DNA from 3 places in the Methylobacterium terrae genome. Region 1 is predicted to be linked to each of the others. Evidence: predicted binding sites of a transcription regulator. Region 1 holds the regulator's gene; each other region holds the start of a gene.
The links. Region 1 encodes PhoB, which activates phosphate uptake and scavenging genes when phosphate is short. Its sites were predicted from a motif close to TGTCATNNANCTGTCAT; they were not measured.

Region 1 (6,299 bases):
CGGCACCCTGGTCTCGGCGCTGCTCGCCCTCGTCATCGGCGTGCCGATCTCGCTCGGCATCGCGATCTACCTGACCCAGCTCTGCCCCGGCTGGGCCCGCCGGCCGGTCGCGATGACGATCGAGCTGCTCGCCGCCGTGCCGAGCATCATCTACGGCATGTGGGGCCTGTTCGTGTTCGCGCCGCTCTTCGCGCGCTTCGTGCAGATCCCGGTCTCGAACCTCGTCGAGGGCATGCCGATCGTCGGCACCCTGTTCTACGCCCAGGTGCCGTCGGGCGTCGGCGTGCTCACCGCCGGCATCATCCTGGCGATCATGATCGTGCCCTTCGTCGCCTCGATCACCCGCGACATGCTCGACCAGATCCCGACGGTGCTGCGCGAGAGCGCCTACGGCATCGGCTGCACCACCTGGGAGGTCGTGCGCCACGTCCTGATCCCGCAGGCCTCGGTCTCGATCATCGGGGCGATCATGCTGGGGCTCGGCCGCGCGCTCGGCGAGACGATGGCGGTCACCTTCGTGATCGGCAACGCCAACCGCCTCTCGGCCTCGATCTTCGATCCCGGCTCGACCATCGCCTCGCGCATCGCCAACGAGTTCAACGAGGCCGACGGCCTGCAGCTCAGCTCTCTGATGGCGCTCGGCTGCATCCTGTTCATCGTCACCTTCATCGTGCTCATCATCGCCCGGCTGCTGGTGCGCCGCGCGAAGGTGGCCTGACCCCCTGAAACCCGCAGGACGCTTCCCGATGAACGCCTCCCCGGCCGCGGTCCAGGGTTCCACCCCGGCCGCTCCCCCCCACCCGGCCCCCGCGCAGTGGGGCCGGGTCCGCGCCGGCCGGCGCTCGGCCGACAAGTTCCTGATCGTCGCCTGCACGCTCGCCACGGTGCTCGGCGCCGTCGTGCTCGGCTCGATCCTGCTCATGCTCATCATCGAGGGCGTGCGCGGCTTCTCGCCGAACCTGTTCACCCAGGTCACGCCCGGTCCCGGCTCCGAGGGCGGCGGCATCGCCAACGCGATCCTCGGCAGCCTGGTGATGACGGCGCTCGGCATCGCGGTGGCGACGCCGATCGGTGTGCTCGCCGGCACCTACCTCGCCGAGTACGGCCGCACCTCGCACCTCGCCAACCTGATCCGCTTCCTCAACGACATCCTGCTCTCGGCGCCCTCGATCCTGATCGGCCTGTTCGTCTACACCCTGATGGTGCGGCCGATGGGCGGCTATTCGGGCTGGGCCGGCGGCGTCGCGCTCGCCATCATCGCCACCCCGGTGATCGTGCGCACCACCGAGGACATGCTGCGCCTGGTGCCCGGCACCCTGCGCGAGGCCGGCGCGGCCCTCGGCGCGCCGCTCTCGATCGTGATCCGCAGCGTCACCTGGCGGGCGGCGCAGTCGGGCATCGTCACCGGCGTGCTCCTGGCGCTCGCCCGCATCGCCGGCGAGACCGCGCCGCTGCTCTTCACCGCGCTCAACAACAATTCCTGGTTCAGCCCCAACCTGATGGGCGGCGTCGCGAACCTGCCGGTGATGATCTACCAGTTCGCGCTCTCGCCCTACGAGAACTGGCGCCAGCTGGCCTGGGCCGGCGCGCTCCTCATCACCGTCACCATCCTGGGCCTGTCGATCGTGGCCCGCCTCGTCCTGAGCGGCCCGAAGGGGCGCTGATCCGCACGTCGGCAGCACCCGATCGCTCCGCGACCGGGTGCTGCTCTCCACTTCTGATTGTGACGTATTTTCTTCGAAAATACTTCTGCCCGGAGACACACCGATGAGCGCCACCGCCACCGCCGCGCCGGTCGTGGGCCAGAGCCAGGCCGACGAATCCGCCGCGATCCGCCTCGCCGTGAAGGACCTCAACTTCTACTACGGCGACTTCAAGGGCCTGAAGAACATCAACCTCAACTTCCTCGACCGCCAGGTCACGGCGCTGATCGGGCCGTCGGGCTGCGGCAAGTCGACGTTGCTGCGCACCTTCAACCGGATCTACAGCCTCTACCCCGAGCAGCGCGCGGAAGGGCAGATCCTGCTCGACGGCCGCAACATCCTGGATCCCTCGATCGACCTCAACGAGCTGCGCGCCCGGGTCGGCATGGTGTTCCAGAAGCCGACCCCGTTCCCGATGTCGATCTACGACAACATCGCGTTCGGCATCCGGCTCTACGAGCGCCTCGGCAAGGCCGACCTCGACGTCCGCGTCGAGGAGGCCCTGCGCAAGGGCGCGCTGTGGGACGAGGTGAAGGACAAGCTGAAGCAGTCCGGCATGGGCCTGTCCGGCGGCCAGCAGCAGCGCCTCTGCATCGCCCGCACGGTGGCGCAGCGCCCGGAGGTGATCCTGTTCGACGAGCCGACCTCGGCCCTCGACCCGATCTCGACCGGCCGCATCGAGGAGCTGATCGAGCAGCTGCGGACCGAGTTCACCATCGCCATCGTCACCCACAACATGCAGCAGGCGGCGCGCATCTCGCAGTTCACCGCCTTCATGTATCTCGGCGAGCTGGTCGAGTACGGTCCGACCAACCGCCTGTTCATGAACCCGACGAAGCGCCAGACCCAGGACTACATCACCGGCCGGTTCGGCTGAGGATCCGGGAGCCGTTCCGCCGGCCCGGCTCCGGGCCGGCGCGCCCTACACTCCACCTCACCGCGGGGAGTCGAAAATCCATGTCGAGCCACATCGTCACCTCCTACGACCAGGAGCTGCAGAACCTGCGGCGCAGCATCGCCGAGATGGGCGGCATCGCCGAGAAGATGGTGGCCGATTCCGGCCAGGCGCTCCTGCGCCGCGACGCCAGCCTCGCCCAGGCGGTGATCGCGGTCGACCAGCGCCTCGACGGGCTGCAGCGCGAGATCGAGGAGAAGGCGATCCTCCTGATCGCCCGCCGCCAGCCGATGGCGATCGACCTGCGCGAGACGATCTCGGCGATCCGCGTCTCGGGCGACCTCGAGCGCATCGGCGACCTCGCCAAGAACGTCGCCAAGCGCGTCGTCGCTATCAGCGACCAGGTCCAGCTGCAGAAGATCGTCGTCGGCGTGGAGCACATGAACGAGCTGGTCCAGGGCCAGCTCAAGGACGTGCTCGACGCCTACGCCACCCAGGACACCGTCGCGGCCCTCGACGTCTGGGCCCGGGACGGCGGCATCGACGCGCTCTACACCTCGCTGTTCCGCGAGCTGCTGACCTACATGATGGAGGATCCGCGCAACATCACGTTCTGCACGCACCTCCTGTTCTGCGCCAAGAACGTCGAGCGCATCGGCGACCACACCACCAACATCGCCGAGACGATCCACTACCTCGCCACCGGCGAGACGCTGACGACCGATCGTCCGAAGAACGACCGTTCGAGCTTCGCCACCCTCGACAACCAGGCCGACGCCTGAGGGCGACACGCCCGTCCGGGCCTTCGGGCCCGGCGGGCCCCCACCCATGATCCCCGCCTGAAGTGCCCGCGATGAGTACCCGCATCCTGATCGTCGAGGACGAGGAAGCCCTCACCCTCCTCCTGCGCTACAACCTCGAGGCCGAGGGCTTCGAGGTCGACGCCGTCGCCCGGGGCGACGAGGCGGATATCCGCCTGCGCGAGCAGGTGCCCGACCTCGTCCTCCTCGACTGGATGATGCCCGGCTTGTCGGGCATCGAATTGTGCCGGCGCATCCGCGCCCGACGCGAGACCGAGCGGCTGCCGGTCATCATGCTGACCGCGCGGGGCGAGGAGGGCGACCGGGTGCGGGGACTGGCCACCGGCGCCGACGACTACATCGTCAAGCCGTTCTCGGTACCGGAGCTGCTGGCCCGGGTTCGCGCCCTGCTGCGCCGCTCCAAGCCCGCCCACGTCGCCGACCTCCTGGTCGCCGGCGACATCGAGCTCGACCGGGTCAGCCACCGCGTCCGCCGCGACGGGCGCGAGCTGCATCTCGGCCCGACCGAGTTCAAGCTGCTCGAGTTCCTGATGCAGAGCCCCGGCCGGGTCTTCTCCCGCGAGCAGCTCCTCGACGGCGTCTGGGGCCACGACGTCTACATCGACGAGCGCACGGTCGACGTGCATATCGGCCGCCTGCGCAAGGCGATCAACCGCGGCCGGGACACCGACCCGATCCGCACCGTGCGCGGCTCGGGCTACTCCTTCGACGAGATGTTCGCGCCCGACGCGTGAGGCGGGCATCGGCCGTTCCGGACGGAAACTCGTCCGGCCCGGGACGACGGAACTCGGCCGACGGACCCGATCCCCTCCATCGCCATCGCGGGGCGAGCCTCGGCGCGGCCCCGGGGCGACGGCCGAGGTCGGCATCGGGGGCGGGACGAACGGCCCGTGATGCGCCCGGCACCGGCGGCGGCCGGACAGGAATCGTTAGGATTTGAGCGATATCGTCAACCCATCGGAAGCGGCGGGTGCGCCGCCTCCGGCCGTGCGGGGCTAGCGGAACCCGACGACCTTGCGGTCGCGCTTGCGCTCGGCGGCGGGCTGGTAGGCGATGCGGCTGTGGTGGGTGCAATAGGGCAGTCCGCTGATCGCGCGGTCGCCGCAGAAGCGGAAATCCGGCGTCGACGGGTCGCCCATCGGCCAGCGGCACATGAATTCCCGCAGCTCCATGATGGTGACGCGGGCGCTCTCCGGCAGCGCGACCGAGGCGGACGGCGTGGCGGCGTGAGGCTTGATGAGGGCGAGGGCCGGCGGGGCCGGCGCGAGCACGGACGGGGTCTCGGCGAGGGGCGCATCGGTCTCGGCCCGGGGCCGCCGGCCGCCGGCCGGCGCGGCGCCGTTCGCCTTCAGAACCCGGCCGGCGAGGCCGAGGCGGTGGATCTTGCCGATGACGGCGTTGCGGGAGACGCCGCCGATCTCGGCGGCGATCTGGCTGGCGCTCCGGCCATCGCTCCACAGGCGCTTGAGGAGCTCGACGCGCTCCTTCGTCCAGCCCGGACCCGCTTCCATCATCGCCGCCTCCACTCCCCCGACATCACCCATGGAATCGACGCGCAGACGCGAGCGGCCCGCCGTTCGACCGCGCGTTGGACTCGTCCGATCCTGCTGGTGATCGCCGCCACGCCTCGGGCGGTGGCGACGGGGGTGAACCTACAGGACGGCCTAACATCCGCGCAAGAGTCCGGCCCCGGCCGAGTTAGTTTTTCCCCGCGGCGGACCGGCCCGCCGGGGCCGCCCGGATGGACCCGAGAATCCACCGCACGGCCTGGGCGGGACGACGGTGCGGCCGGGAATAATCCTTTTTCATCAAGGCGCTGTTCGCTCCCTTGCGGGGCTTCGTCCCGCCGTGCCGTCCATCGCGCCCGGGTTGCGCCGGGGCTGCGGCACGCGACGAGCACGGGTTTCCGGCCCGGTCTTCGGCAAGCGTGGCAGCGGCGCCACGGCCCGGCCCCGGCCGGCTTCGCCCGGCACGTTGCCGGGCGCCGGGGCGGGGCCTATCTTGAGGCGACCAACAGGGCCGACGCCAGTACCGACGGCCGCCCCGGGAGACCTCATGCGAACAGCCCTCGCGTGCGTCCTGCTCGCGCTCGCGCCGCCCGCACTGGCGGCCGATGCCGTGCACCTCGCGCCCCATCGCGCCGTCTACGACCTGTCGCTGTCCGGCAGCTCCGGTACCCGCGCGGTCGAGGGCGCGCGCGGCCGGATCGTGTTCGACTTCACCGGCGACGCGTGCAAGGGCTTCGCCCTGCAGTACCGCCAGGTGACGGTGCTGGAGAGCTCGGAGAGCGGCACCCGCACCTCCGACCTGCGCAACACCACCTTCGAGAGCGGCGACGGCCGCAGCTTCCGCTTCCGCACCCAATCCGACCTCAACGGCAAGGCCGCCGCGCCGGTCGACGGCAATGCCGAGCGCGGCGACAAGGGCGTGGACATCACCCTCAAGCAGCCCAAGCGCGGCGAGATGGCGGTGCCCGGCGAGGTGCTGTTTCCCGCCGCCCACATGAAGCGCCTGATCGAGGCCGCCCGGGCCGGGCAGTCCACCGTCGCCGTGAAGGTGTTCGACGGCTCGGACGACGGCCGCAAGGTCTACGACACCCTGGCGGTGATCGGCGCGCAGCGCACGGTCGCGACGAAGCCCGACGCGACGAAGCCCGACGCGGCCAGATCGGATTCGGCAAAACCCGCCACCGTGCCGGCCGACGCCGTCCTGCGCCAGGGCGCGATGGCGACGATGCCGCATTGGCCGGTGACCCTGAGCTACTTCTCGCCGGGGGAGGGGGAGCGCACCCCGGTCTACGTCCTCGCCTTCGACCTCTACGAGAACGGCGTCAGCGGGGCGTTGCGCCTCGATTACGGCGAGTTCTCCCTCAAGGGCGAC
Region 2 (6,299 bases), 1.5 Mb from region 1:
CGGAGGTGCATTTCGAGGCCGGCTACGTCCCCTCGCACCACTCCGTCGACGATTTCGCGCAGGCCATCCGGGCGATCGGCGAGCCGATCCACCAGCGCCGGGCCGACGAGATCTCGATGGCGAAGGTGCTGACGCTCCTCTTCGACATCACGGCGCTGTTCGACATGAGCACCCGCACCGAGCTGGTGATGCTCCAGAAGACCATGGTGGTGGTCGAGGGCGTCGCCCGCTCCCTCGACCCGCGCCTCGACATGTGGACGAGCGCCGAGCCGGTGGTGCGGTCCTGGCTCGCCCGCAACCTCGGGCCGATCGGCCGGGCCGACCAGGCCCGCCGCGCGGTGCTGACCCTCGCCGACGTCGTCGCCGACGTGCCCGACCTCGCGCAACGCGCCAAGCGCGTGCTGGTGCGCCTCGACGAGGAGGGCCTGCGCGAGGTCTCCCGCGTCGAGCGGCGCATCCGCATCGAGACCAAGCGGATGGTGTGGTCGACCCTGGCCCTGTGGGTGATCGCCGGGTCGCTGCTGGCGATCGCGTTGCGGTAAGGGGAGTCCGGGGATGCTGGCATACGCTTTTTTCCCACCCACGACCCCAAGATGAGGTCGTGGGTGGGATGAGGAGAGAGGCCGTCCCGACTTGCGCCCGGCGCCCTCACCCGCTCTGATGGGTCTCACGGCGCCGTGATCCGCCCAACGAGAGGTGGAAGGCGCCCGGGAGAACGCCCATGCTCAACCCCCTCCGCGCCACGTTGCTCACCGCCGCGGCCCTCTGTGCCCTCGCCGCCCCGACCCGTGCCGCCGAGCCGCGACTCAGCGACGGAAAGGTCAAGCTCGCGGTGCTCAACGACATGTCGAGCGTCTACGCCGATTCCACCGGCCGCGGCTCGGTGATCGCCGCCGAGATGGCGGTGAAGGATTTCGGCGGCAGCCTCGACGGCAAGCCGATCGAGGTCGTCTTCGCCGACCACCAGAACAAGCCCGACGTCGGCTCGAACATCGCCCGGCAATGGTACGACCGCGACGGCGTCGACGTGATCCTCGACGTGCCGACCTCCTCGGTCGCGCTCGCCGTGCAGCAGATCGCCAAGGAGAAGGGCAAGCTCCTGATCGTGTCGGGCGGCGGCACCTCGGACCTGACCGGCGCGCAATGCTCGCCGACCGGCATCCAGTGGACCTACGACACCTACGCGCTGTCCCACGTCTCGGGCAGCGCCGCGGTCAAGCGCGGCCTCGACACCTGGGCCTTCGTCACCGCCGACTACGCCTTCGGCCACGCGCTCGAGCGCGACGCGGTCGCGGAGGTGAAGCGGTCGGGCGGCAAGGTGCTGTCTACGGTGCGGGCGCCCTTCGCCACCGCCGACTTCTCGTCCTTCCTGCTCCAGGCGCAAGGCTCGGGCGCCAAGCTGATCGCCTTCGCCAACGCGGGCGGCGACACCGTCAACGCGATCAAGCAGGCGCACGAATTCGGCATCGTCCAGGGCGGCCAGACCCTGCTGGCCCTGCTCATCAACATCGACGACGTGCACAGCCTCGGCATCGAGGTGGCGCAGAACCTGCTCCTCACCACCGCCTTCTACTGGGACCGCACGCTCGAGACCCGCGCCTTCGCCACCCGCTTCAAGGAGAAGGCCGGGCTGATGCCGACGATGCACCAGGCCGGCGTCTATTCCTCGGTGCTGCACTATTTGAAGGCCGTGCAGGCGGCCGGGACCGACGACGCGAAGACCGTCATCGCCAAGATGCGCGAGACCCCGGTCAACGACATGTTCGCGACGAACGGCCGGATCCGCGAGGACGGCCGCATGGTCCACGACATGTACCTGATGCAGGTGAAGACCCCGAAGGAATCGACCGGCGAGTGGGACCTCTACAAGCTTGTCGCCACCGTGCCGGGGGACCAGGCGTTCCGGCCGCTCAATGAGGGCGGATGCCCGCTGGTGACGGCCGCGAAGTAGCGGGTCAGCGCTGCATGTTGCGCAGGCGGCAGTAGCCCCCGTTGTCCTGGTAGCCCGCCGGGCAGCGCCGCACGCAGGCGCCGGCCGCGAATTTCAGCGGCGGCCGGCAGACCTGGCCGCGGCCGAGCTGCCGGCGCTGGTACATGTAGTCCTGCGCCGGCCCGGCTTGCGCGGGCGTGAGCGGCAGGGCGGCGGCGAGGAACAGGGCGGCGCAGGTCAGGCGGGCGAGCATCGGGGAACTCCGGCGCGGGGCGCGGAGGTAACTGCCTCAGGGGCAGGAAGTTCGCGGCCTGGACGTCGGCGCGTGGCCTCCTCCTCTCCCCGCCCGCGGGGAGGATGCGTTCCGCGCCTCTTCTGTCCGGGGCCGCCCCACGGAAGGGCGGAGACCGACAAGGGCCTTCTACCCCTCCACCACCAGCTCCACCCGGTCGGCCGCGAACAGGCTGCGGGTCGCCTGGATCGGCACGCCCGCCGCGTCGACGTTGACGCTGGTGAGCACGATCAGCACCCGCCCCGGCGCGAGGTCGAGGCGGGCGGCCTCGTCGGCGCTGGCCGGGCGGGCGTGGATGCGGGTGGACAGGCGGGTGTAGTCGGCGATGCCGAACTCCGCATAGGCGCGGGTGAGCGAGCCGAGCGTGGCGTAAGCCTGCGCGAATCCCTCGAAGCGGGGCAGCGGAAGGCAGGTGCGGGCGGTCGAGAGCGGCGTGCCGTCGGCGCGGTGGATGGTCAGCAATTCGAGCATCGGATCACCAGGCGTGAGCCGTAAGGCCTCCGCGGTGGCGGGATCGGCCGGAGCCTTCTCCGCAGCGATCAGGTCGCCCCAGGCCTCGCGACCGGCCTTGCTGACGATCTCCGAGAACCGGGTGCGCCGGCCGATCGGGTAGGCGAGCCGCGTCGTCTCCACGAAGGTGCCGCGCCCCTGGGTCGCCCGCACCAGGCCGCGCTCGGCGAGGACCGCCAGCGCCCGGCGCACGGTGTGACGGTTGACGCCGAACCGCGCCGCGAGCGCGGCTTCCGTCGGCAGCTGCGCGCCCGCGACCAGGCGCCCGGCCTCGATGTCGGCCGCCACGCCGTCCGCGATCTGGCGCCAGGCCGCCAGTCCCTCGCCTCGCGCCAGAACCGTCACCACACCGTCCGTCATTTGGCCGTCGCCGCCCGCATCCATACCGTCATCCAAACTTCATTTGCCCCGGGTTCGTCGGTTGTCTACACCATTAGACAACTGAGATGCCAGCGGACCCCGCGATGCCCGATTCTAGAGCAAACACCGGCGGCACCGAAGCGCCCGACCACGCCGCCCGCCGCGCCGTGATGGCGCTCTGCGGCGAGGCCCGCCCCGAGGAGCTGCGCCGGGCGCTGGCGCAGCTCGGCGCGACCCGGGATTCGGACGACCTCGTCGAGGACCTGCGCCCGCCCGAGACCGGCCTGGTGATGACCCGCGGCCGCATCGGCGGCGACGGTCGCCCGTTCAACCTGGGCGAGGCGACCGTGACTCGGGCGGCGGTGCGCCTTCCGGGCGGCGAGACCGGCTTCGCCTACCATCTCGGCCGCGACCGGGCGAAGGCGCGGCTCGCCGCCACGCTCGATGCCTTGTGGCAGGTGCGAGAGCGGCGCGCGGCGGTGGAGGCGGCACTCGCGCCCGTCGCCGCCCGCCGGGCACAGGAGCGCGCGGCGCAAGCGCGCCGCATCGCGGCGACGCGGGTGAACTTCTTCACCATGGCCAGGGGGGAGGATTGATGCTGGCCCGCGGCTTCCACGACCCCGTCCACGACGCCCAGGGCGTCTTCCGCGCCGTGATGGACGCCCTGGCGCGCCCCGGCACGATCCAGGCGCTCGCGACGGACCTCGCGCCCCCCGGCCCGCTGACCCCCGAGCTCGCGGGGATCGCCCTGGCGCTCGCCGATGCCGACGCGCCGCTCTGGCTCGACGCCGGCCTGGCCCGTGACCCGGCGGTGGCGGACTTCCTGCGCTTCCACACCGGCGCCCGCATCACGGAGGACCCGAGCGAGGCCGCCTTCGCGCTGGTCTCGGATCCCGCCGCCTGCCCGGATTTCGGGGTCTTCGCGCAGGGAATGCCGGCCTATCCCGACCGCTCCGCCACCCTGGTGCTCGCGGTCTCCGACCTCTCCGACCGCGAGGGCTGGCGCCTCGACGGGCCGGGCATCCGCGGGAGCGCCCGCCTCACGGCCGCGCCCCTGCCGGCGGATAGCCTCGCCCGCCTCGCCCGCAACCACGCCGGCTTCCCGCAAGGGGTCGACCTGATCCTCGCCGCAGCCGGACGCCTCGCGGCGCTGCCGCGCTCCACCCGCGTCACCGGAGGCTAGCGCCATGTACGTGGCCGTGAAGGGCGGCGAGGCCGCCATCGCCAGCGCGCACCGGCTGCTGGCCGAGGCCCGCCGGGGCGACACGAGCGTGCCCGAGCTCTCGGTGGCGCAGATCCGCGAGCAGATGGCGCTCCTCGTCGACCGGGTGATGACCGAGGGCTCGCTGCACGATCCCGACCTCGCCGCGCTCGCCCTCAAGCAGGCCCGCGGCGACCTGATCGAGGCGGTGTTCCTGGTGCGGGCCTACCGCACCACCCTGCCCCGCTTCGGCGCCTCCGAGCCGGTCGAGACCGGCGCCATGACCCTGCACCGGCGCGTCTCCGCCACCTACAAGGACCTGCCCGGCGGCCAGGTGCTCGGCCCCACCTTCGACTACACCCACCGGCTGATCGACTTCGCGCTCGCCGCCGGGGGCGAGGTGCCGTCCGCCGAACAGGCCGAGCCGCTGGCCGACGCCGCCCACGCGCCGCGGGTCACCGACCTCCTCGGCCGGGACGGGTTGATCGAGCCCTCCGCCCCCGACGACGGCACACCCCCGGGCGACCTCACCCGCGAGCCGCTCGACTTCCCGGCCGACCGGGCGCTCCGGCTCCAGGCGCTGGCGCGCGGCGACGAGGGCTTCGTGCTCGCCCTCGGCTACTCGACGCAGCGCGGCTACGGCCGCACCCACCCCTTCGTCGGCGAGATCCGGGTCGGGACGGTGGCGGTCGAGTTCGTGCCGGAGGAGCTGGGCTTCGTGGTGCCGCTGGGCGAGATCGACCTCACCGAGTGCCAGATGGTCAACCAGTTCCACGGCAGCGCCGGGGTGCCGCCCCAGTTCACCCGCGGCTACGGCCTCGCCTTCGGCCAGAGCGAGCGCAAGGCGATGGCGATGGCGCTCGTCGACCGGGCCTTGCGCGCCGAGGAGCTGGGCGAGCCGGTCGGCGCCCCGGCGCAGGACCAAGAATTCGTGCTGGCGCATTGCGACGCGCTCCAGGCCACCGGCTTCGTCGAGCACCTGAAGCTGCCCCACTACGTCGATTTCCAGGCCGAGCTGGAGCTGGTGCGGCGGCTGCGCGCCGAGCACGCCGCCCGGCACGCAGGCCCCGAGGCCGAGATGAAGGAGGCCGCCGAGTGAGCGCCAGTTCGGAGACCGGCTACAACTTCGCCTATCTCGACGAGGGCACCAAGCGGATGATCCGCCGGGCGATCCTGAAGGCGATCGCGATCCCCGGCTACCAGGTGCCGTTCGCCTCGCGCGAGATGCCGATGCCCTACGGCTGGGGCACCGGCGGCGTGCAGGTGACCGCCGCGATCCTGGGCCGGCGCGACGTGCTCAAGGTCATCGACCAGGGCTCGGACGACACGACGAACGCGGTCTCGATCCGGGCCTTCTTCGCCCGCACGGCCGGGGTCGCCGTCACCACCCGCACCCGCGACGCGACCGTGATCCAGACCCGCCACCGCATCCCGGAGGCGCCGCTCCACGGGGCCCAGGTGCTGGTCTACCAGGTGCCGATCCCCGAGCCGCTGCGCTTCCTCGAGCCGCGGGAGACCGAGACGCGCCAGCTCCACGCGCTCGCCGAGTACGGCCTGATGCACGTCAAGCTCTACGAGGACATCGCCCGCCATGGCCACATCGCCACGACCTACGCCTATCCGGTCGAGGTCGCGGGCCGCTACGTCATGGATCCCTCGCCGACGCCGAAATTCGACAACCCGAAGATGGACGATTGCCCGGCGCTCCAGCTCTTCGGCGCCGGCCGCGAGAAGCGGATCTACGCCGTGCCGCCCCACACGCGGGTGAGGAGCCTCGACTTCGAGGACCATCCGTTCCGGGTCCAGAGCTTCGACCGCCCCTGCGCGCTCTGCGGCGCCGAGGGCGTCTACCTCGACGAGGTGCTGCTCGACGATGCCGGCGGGCGGATGTTCGTCTGCTCGGACACCGACCATTGCGAGGAGCGCCGGGCGGAAGGCCATGTCGGAACGGAGGCGACGGCGCATGCCTGACCCCACCGTCCGCCGCGCGGGCAAGCCCGACCTCC
Region 3 (6,299 bases), 770 kb from region 1:
GTTCGGGTCGGCGTTGATCGCCTTGCTGAAATCCTGCAGAGCCGCGTCGTTGCGGCCCGACTGGCGGTAGGCGAGGGCCCGGTTGCCGTAGGCCGAGGCCGAGTTCGGGTCGAGCTGGATCGCCTTGGTGAAGTCGGCGATCGCCGAATCGAAGTTGCCCGCGCGGGCATAGGCCGCGCCGCGGGTGTTGTAGGCCGCGGCGTCGCTCGGGTTGCGCTGGATCACGTCCGACAAGGACGCGATGTTCACCTCCGTCGCGCCGGACTTGTCGGCCTCGACCACCGCGAATTGCCGCGTCGCGGTCGCGCGGCTGACGGTGTCGCAGCCGGCGAGCGCGAGCGCGGTCAGCACGGTCGCCCCCAGCACCCGGGCCGCCGGTGTCACGCGGCTCAAGCCGATCACGTTGTTCATCGCCCGCTCCCCAGGGGCGGCGCATCCTGCAGCGCCGCGCACCTTCGCAATTCGCACGCACGCCCCCGCTCCAGCCGCGGTCCCGGTGCCGGACGACCATTCCGGATCGGGGTGAACGCCGGCTTAAAGCGATGCGCCTCCGACGCTTGTGCGGGACGATGTGGCGAAGGTGTGGCCTGCCGGCGCCCCAAGGGCAGGGGAGGGGCCTGCGCGCCGCCGGGTGTGGCCGCAGGGCCGCACCGCGAGGGGGGCTCAGGCGCCGGTCGCGACCCGGGTGAGGTGGCCCATCTTACGGCCGGGCCGGGCCTCGCCCTTGCCGTAGAGGTGGAGGTGGCTGCCCGGCTCGGCGAGGATCCCGACCCAGTCGCCGGCCTGGTCGCCGATCAGGTTCAGCATCTCGACCGCCGTACCGGTCAGGTCCGCGCCGCCCAGAGGCCAGCCGCAGATCGCCCGGACGTGCTGGGCGAATTGCGAGGTCTGCGCCCCCTCGATCGTCCAGTGGCCGGAATTGTGCACCCGCGGCGCGATCTCGTTGACGACGACGCCCGCGCGGCCGTCGGATCCGCGCACCAGGAACATCTCCACCGCCAGCACGCCGACATAGCCGAGCGCGTCCGCGATGGTGCGGGCGATCGCCGTCGCCTCGGCGGCGGTCTCCTCCGCCATGCCGGGGGCCGGCACCACCGTGCGGGCGAGGATGTGGTGGCGGTGCTCGTTGGCGCAAGGGCTGTAGGCCGAGAAGCGCCCTTGCGCGTTGCGGGCGGCCACCACCGAGACCTCTGCCTCGAAGGGGACGAACCCCTCCAGGATGCAGGGCTGGTCGTGCAGGGAGGCCATCACGGCGGCGGGGTCGAGGCCCGCCTCGCCGAACTCCTCCTCGCGCAGCATCACCTGGCCCTTGCCGTCGTAGCCGAAGCGCCGGGTCTTCAGCACCGCCGGCAGGCCGATCTCCCGCACGGCCTGCGCCAGGCCCGCGGCGTCGTCCACCGCCCGGAACGGCGCCACCGGGATGCCGAGGCCGGCGACGAAGCTCTTCTCGGTCAGCCGGTCCTGCGTGGTGGCGAGCGCCGAGGCGCTCGGATGCAGCGGCCGGCGCGCCGCCAGGATCTCGGCGGTGGCGCTCGGGATGTTCTCGAACTCGTACGTCACGACGTCGACGGAGTCGGCGAAGGCCTGGAGCGCCGCCGCGTCGTCGTAGGCGGCGATCGTGCGCCGGGCCGCCACGTCGAAGGCCGGGCTGTCGGGGTCGGGGCAGTAGATGTGGGCCTTGAGCCCGTACTGCGCCGCCGCGACCGCGATCATGCGGCCGAGCTGGCCGCCGCCGATGATGCCGATGGTCGCGCCGGGCGCGATGACAGGCTTGCTCACGGGGCGCTCGTATCCGGATGCTCGGCCACCGCCGCGCTCTGGCGGGCGCGCCAGGCGTCGAGCCGTTCGGCCAGGGGCTCGTCGGTCAGCGCCAGCACGGCGGCGGCGAGCAGAGCCGCGTTCACGGCGCCGGCCCGGCCGATGGCGAGCGTGCCGACCGGGATGCCGGCGGGCATCTGCACGATCGAGAGCAGGCTGTCCTGGCCCGAGAGCGCCTTCGATTCGACCGGCACGCCGAAGACCGGCAGCGGCGTCATCGCGGCCGCCATGCCGGGCAGGTGGGCGGCGCCGCCGGCGCCGGCGATCACCACCCGGAATCCTGCGGCCTTGGCGCCCTTGGCGAAGGCGACCAGGCGGTCCGGGGTGCGGTGGGCCGAGACGATGCGGGCCTCGTAAGGGATCCCGAGCGCGTCGAGGGTCTCGGCGGCGTGGCGCATCGTGGCCCAGTCCGACTGGCTGCCCATGATCACCGCGACGGGGGGCGATGCCGCCATCGTCAAGCGCGTCCTCTAGAAAGCGCTGCTAAGCCGCGAGCGGGCCGCAGCCGGTCGTGCCGCAGTAGCGGCGGGTTCGCATTCATGCAAGCAGCGCGCAAGCGCCGCCGTCCGGCCGATCCCGCCTTCAGGCGATGATGTCCGGGGTGAGCTGGTCCTCCAGGAAGCTGATGCGGTCGCGCAGCGAGAGCTTGCGCTTCTTGAGGCGCTGGAGCTGGAGGCGGTCGCCGGCCATCACCCCGGACAGGGCCTCGATCGCGTCGTCGAGGTCGCGATGCTCCTCCCGGAGCCGCGCCAGCTCGCTCTCGTACTCCGCCTCGGATTCCGCACTCAACTCGAACGCCATCGCCGCCCCAAATCCTGGAGGTCTTCGCCTGGAGGTCTTCCCGGAAAGACGGCGAATCATGAACCAGGCCCCGGCCTCCGGCAAGGGCGTCGCGGGGGCGCCGGCGGGGTTGTGCAGTGCCACTTCTCGGCCTCCCCGCGCGCTCCCCGGCATGCACCGCGGGACGACCGAAGCGGCGGCGCATGACGCAGGTGCAGCGACAAATGCCTTCGACATCGGCCGCGGGCTGTGGCAGGCTGCGTGTGTCACCTACATGACAGGAGGCATTGGCTGATGTCGCTGAACACGCATCTTACCGAGCTTGAGCGTAAGCACGAAGCGTTGGAGCGTGAGATCCAGGACGCAATCACCCACCTCTCCACCGACGACTTGCGAGTTGTCGAACTCAAGCGGCGGAAGCTTCACCTGAAGGATGAGATCAGTCGCCTGCGGACGACGTCCACCCGCGTGATGCACTAGCCCAGAAAATAGCCCCGTGTGCCGCCGCGCCAGCGTTCGGCGCGGCGGCTCCTGACGATCGACCGGCGCCCCACCGTCGTGGCCTTGCTCCCGATGGGATCGCTCGAGGCCTTGCCGGGCGAGGGCTTGCCGGCCAAGGGCTTGCCGGCCAAGGGCTTGCCGGCCGAGAATGTCCGCCGGCGCGCCGCGGTCATGCTCTTTCCAGATCCGATCGCTTGCTCGACAGTTTTGAGATCCTCAGGGTCACTCCGCGGGCGCGGGCGCGGGGCCCGGGATCCGGACTCAGGTTCGCCAGGACGAGGCGGTCGGCGTTCCGCCCCGTTCTCGTCTGCCTGCGGTTCCGGCCGTGCCTCCGGCCTCCCCCGGGCTCCGGCTTGGCGGCCCCCGGATGAGCGGGAGGGCGTCGGATCGGTGAGCGCCGATCGCATCGCCCTCGCACGGCGCCCCTCACGGCGCCTCCTCAGAGCGCCTTGGCCATCTCCCGCAGCACGAATTTCTGCACCTTGCCGGTCGAGGTCTTCGGCAGCTCCGTGAAGACCACGTGCCTGGGCACCTTGAAGCCCGCGAGCGACTGGCGGCACCAGCCGATCAGCTCCTCGGCCGAGACCATCTCGGAGCCCTTCAGCTCGACGAAGGCGCACGGGGTCTCGCCCCACTTCTCGTCGGGCTTGGCCACCACGGCGGCCGCGGCCACCGCCGGATGCTTGAACAGGGCCTCCTCGACCTCGATCGACGAGATGTTCTCGCCGCCCGAGATGATGATGTCCTTCGAGCGGTCCTTCAGCTGGATGTAGCCGTCCGGGTGCTTGACCCCGAGATCGCCGGAATGGAACCACCCGCCCCGGAAGGCGGCTTCGGTCGCCTTGGGGTTCTTCAGGTAGCCGCGCATCACCACGTTGCCGCGGAACATCACCTCGCCCAGCGTCTCGCCGTCCGCCGGCACCGGCTCCATCGTCTCGGGGTCGAGCACGTCGAGGGCTTCGAGCGGCGGGTAGCGCACGCCCTGGCGCGCCTTGCGGGCGGCCTGCTCGTCCTTGCTCAAGGCGTCCCAGTCGGCGTGCCACTCGTTCACCACCGCCGGGCCGTAGGTCTCGGTCAGGCCGTAGACGTGGGTGACGTCGAACCCGGCCTCCGCCATCCCGGCGAGCACCGCCTCGGGCGGGGGCGCCGCCGCCGTCAGGAACGAGACCCGCCGCGGCAGCGCGCGCCGCTCGGAGTCCGGCGCGTTGATGAGGAGCGACATCACGATCGGCGCGCCGCACAGGTGGGTCACGCCGTGATCGGCCAGCGCGTCGTACATGGCACCCGCCCGCACCTGCCGCAGGCAGACATGGGTGCCGGCCACGACCGACAGGGTCCAGGGGAAGCACCAGCCGTTGCAGTGGAACATCGGCAGGGTCCAGAGATAGACCGGGTGGCGGCCGAGATTGCCCGCCACCACGTTGCCGACGGCGAGCAGCGAGGCGCCGCGGTGGTGGTAGACCACTCCCTTCGGGTCGCCGGTGGTGCCCGAGGTGTAGTTGAGCGTGATCGCGTCCCACTCGTCGCCAGGCATCGCCCAAGGGTGGGCCGGATCGCCCCCGGCCAGGAATTCTTCGTACTCGATGCCGCCGAGGCGCTCGCCCGGACCGCCGTATTCGGGGTCGTCGTAGTCGATGACGAGCGGCGTCACCCCGGCCTGCGCAAGGGCCGGGCCCATGGTGCGGGCGAATTCCCGGTCGGTGATCACCACCTTGGCCTCGCCGTGGTCGAGGCAGAAGGCGATGATGCCGGCATCCAGCCGGGTGTTGAGGGTGTTGAGCACCGCGCCGGCCATCGGCACGCCGTAGTGGCACTCGATCATCGCCGGGGTGTTGGCGAGCATCACCGCCACCGTGTCGCCCCGCCCGATGCCGCGGGCCCGCAAGGCCGAGGCGAGGCGCCGGCAACGGGCGTAGAGGTCGCGGTAGCTGCGCCGCAGGCTCCCGTGGATCACGGCCGTGTGGTCCGGGAACACCGCCGCCGCCCGCTCCAGGAAGGTCAGCGGCGTCAGCGGCTGGTGGTTGGCCGGGTTCCGGTCGAGGCCGTGGTCGTAGATCGATGCGGTCATGGCGGCTCCCTCATTGGCGGCTCCTCCGGGATCCTCTCGTAGCGGCTCCCGACCCGGCTGTCCCATCGTCGCGCCGAGGCGCCGATGCGAAAAAAGACGGAGGGCGCCCAGCCGGCGGCCCCCGTCGTCTTGCTGCCCGCGCTGCTGCGAACTACGTTCTCGTGTCGGCGTGCTCGGGTCTGCGGAGGGAACGATCGTGTCAGGTAGATCTTCCGGCGATCTCTTCGGGTCGTTCCTCAGGGTCATGCAGGAGCCTGGGAGCCAGGGCTACGGCCACGTGGCGGAGCGACCGGGCTATGCCGGGTCGCGCGTCGACGCCCTCTCGACCGTGGTAAAGAGCATCGGGCGCAGTGAACCCGCGACGATCGTCGATCTCGCCAACCGGACGGACCTGTCCATGGACACGCTGGCGAAGACCTTGCAAAACGGCGTCGAGACCGGTCTTCTCACACCCACCGCAAAGCACGACGACAAGGCCTACGCGCTCACCACCCTGGGGCGCAAGGCGCTCTGATCCGGGCCGGGCCGCCGTCCTCGACCATGGTCGCAACTTGAAGTTCGTGGACGTGGTCCCGGGCAAGTCTAGACTATCCCTGCGTCGGGGGCGGGGACGGGTCTCGTGGTCCGGGAACAATGCGCCGGAGCGGTCGCGGCATGGTTGTCGGCGCCGTGGTCCGACCGGATCGCGATCGGGGTCGGTCTGATCGGCTTCCTGGCCGGCGCCGTCGAGATCGTCGCCCGCTACAAGGGCGATCCGCGGCGTGCGCTCCTCACCGTTCCTCCGGCATCTCACGGACGGCGCGCGCGACGGCACGCCGCCTCCCGGGCAGGCGCCTGCCGCCCCGAACGAGCCCGGCGCGGAGGCACCGGAGGGCGGGCCGGAGCGCGCACCGGTCCGCCGCATGGCGTGGCGCCATCTTGCCCGCCGCCGCCGAGTCCGGGACAATCCGTGGAAGCGCCGGTGACCGGCGGATCATCGGGGGAGCGCCATGCCGGAGACGAGCCGCTACCGGGAGACCTACGCCGCCTGGCAGCGCGACCCGGAGGCGTTCTGGGGCGAGGCCGCGAAGGCGATCGACTGGGTGACGCCGGCCTCCCGCGTCTTCGCGCCGGAGGAGGGGGTCTACGGCCG

Region 2: the regulator PhoB is predicted to act here: its motif matches at 3,119-3,135, upstream of phnF (phosphonate metabolism transcriptional regulator PhnF).
Region 3: the regulator PhoB is predicted to act here: its motif matches at 2,862-2,878, upstream of DK419_RS18685 (YdcH family protein).

Annotation. Positions count from the first base shown of each region.
Region 1 covers NZ_CP029553.1:4,804,091-4,810,389, forward strand. The annotation lists gene pstC (phosphate ABC transporter permease subunit PstC) at 1-718, shown strand, start outside; gene pstA (phosphate ABC transporter permease PstA) at 747-1,664, shown strand; gene pstB (phosphate ABC transporter ATP-binding protein PstB) at 1,768-2,580, shown strand; gene phoU (phosphate signaling complex protein PhoU) at 2,661-3,380, shown strand; gene phoB (phosphate regulon transcriptional regulator PhoB) at 3,452-4,153, shown strand; gene DK419_RS22270 (GcrA family cell cycle regulator) at 4,415-4,933, opposite strand; gene DK419_RS22275 (cell envelope integrity EipB family protein) at 5,475-6,299, shown strand, end outside.
Region 2 covers NZ_CP029553.1:3,338,893-3,345,191, forward strand. The annotation lists gene ubiB (2-polyprenylphenol 6-hydroxylase) at 1-542, shown strand, start outside; gene DK419_RS15360 (ABC transporter substrate-binding protein) at 722-1,951, shown strand; gene DK419_RS15365 (hypothetical protein) at 1,956-2,183, opposite strand; gene phnF (phosphonate metabolism transcriptional regulator PhnF) at 2,352-3,092, opposite strand; gene phnG (phosphonate C-P lyase system protein PhnG) at 3,263-3,688, shown strand; gene phnH (phosphonate C-P lyase system protein PhnH) at 3,688-4,275, shown strand; gene DK419_RS15385 (carbon-phosphorus lyase complex subunit) at 4,280-5,392, shown strand; gene DK419_RS15390 (alpha-D-ribose 1-methylphosphonate 5-phosphate C-P-lyase PhnJ) at 5,389-6,264, shown strand; gene DK419_RS29490 (GNAT family N-acetyltransferase) at 6,257-6,299, shown strand, end outside.
Region 3 covers NZ_CP029553.1:4,034,198-4,040,496, reverse strand. The annotation lists gene DK419_RS18705 (tetratricopeptide repeat protein) at 1-411, opposite strand, end outside; gene DK419_RS18700 (5-(carboxyamino)imidazole ribonucleotide synthase) at 664-1,779, opposite strand; gene purE (5-(carboxyamino)imidazole ribonucleotide mutase) at 1,776-2,273, opposite strand; gene DK419_RS18690 (YdcH family protein) at 2,401-2,619, opposite strand; gene DK419_RS18685 (YdcH family protein) at 2,893-3,078, shown strand; gene DK419_RS18680 (hypothetical protein) at 3,075-3,272, opposite strand; gene DK419_RS18675 (acyl-CoA synthetase) at 3,539-5,167, opposite strand; gene DK419_RS18670 (hypothetical protein) at 5,445-5,681, shown strand; gene DK419_RS18665 (propionyl-CoA synthetase) at 6,157-6,299, shown strand, end outside.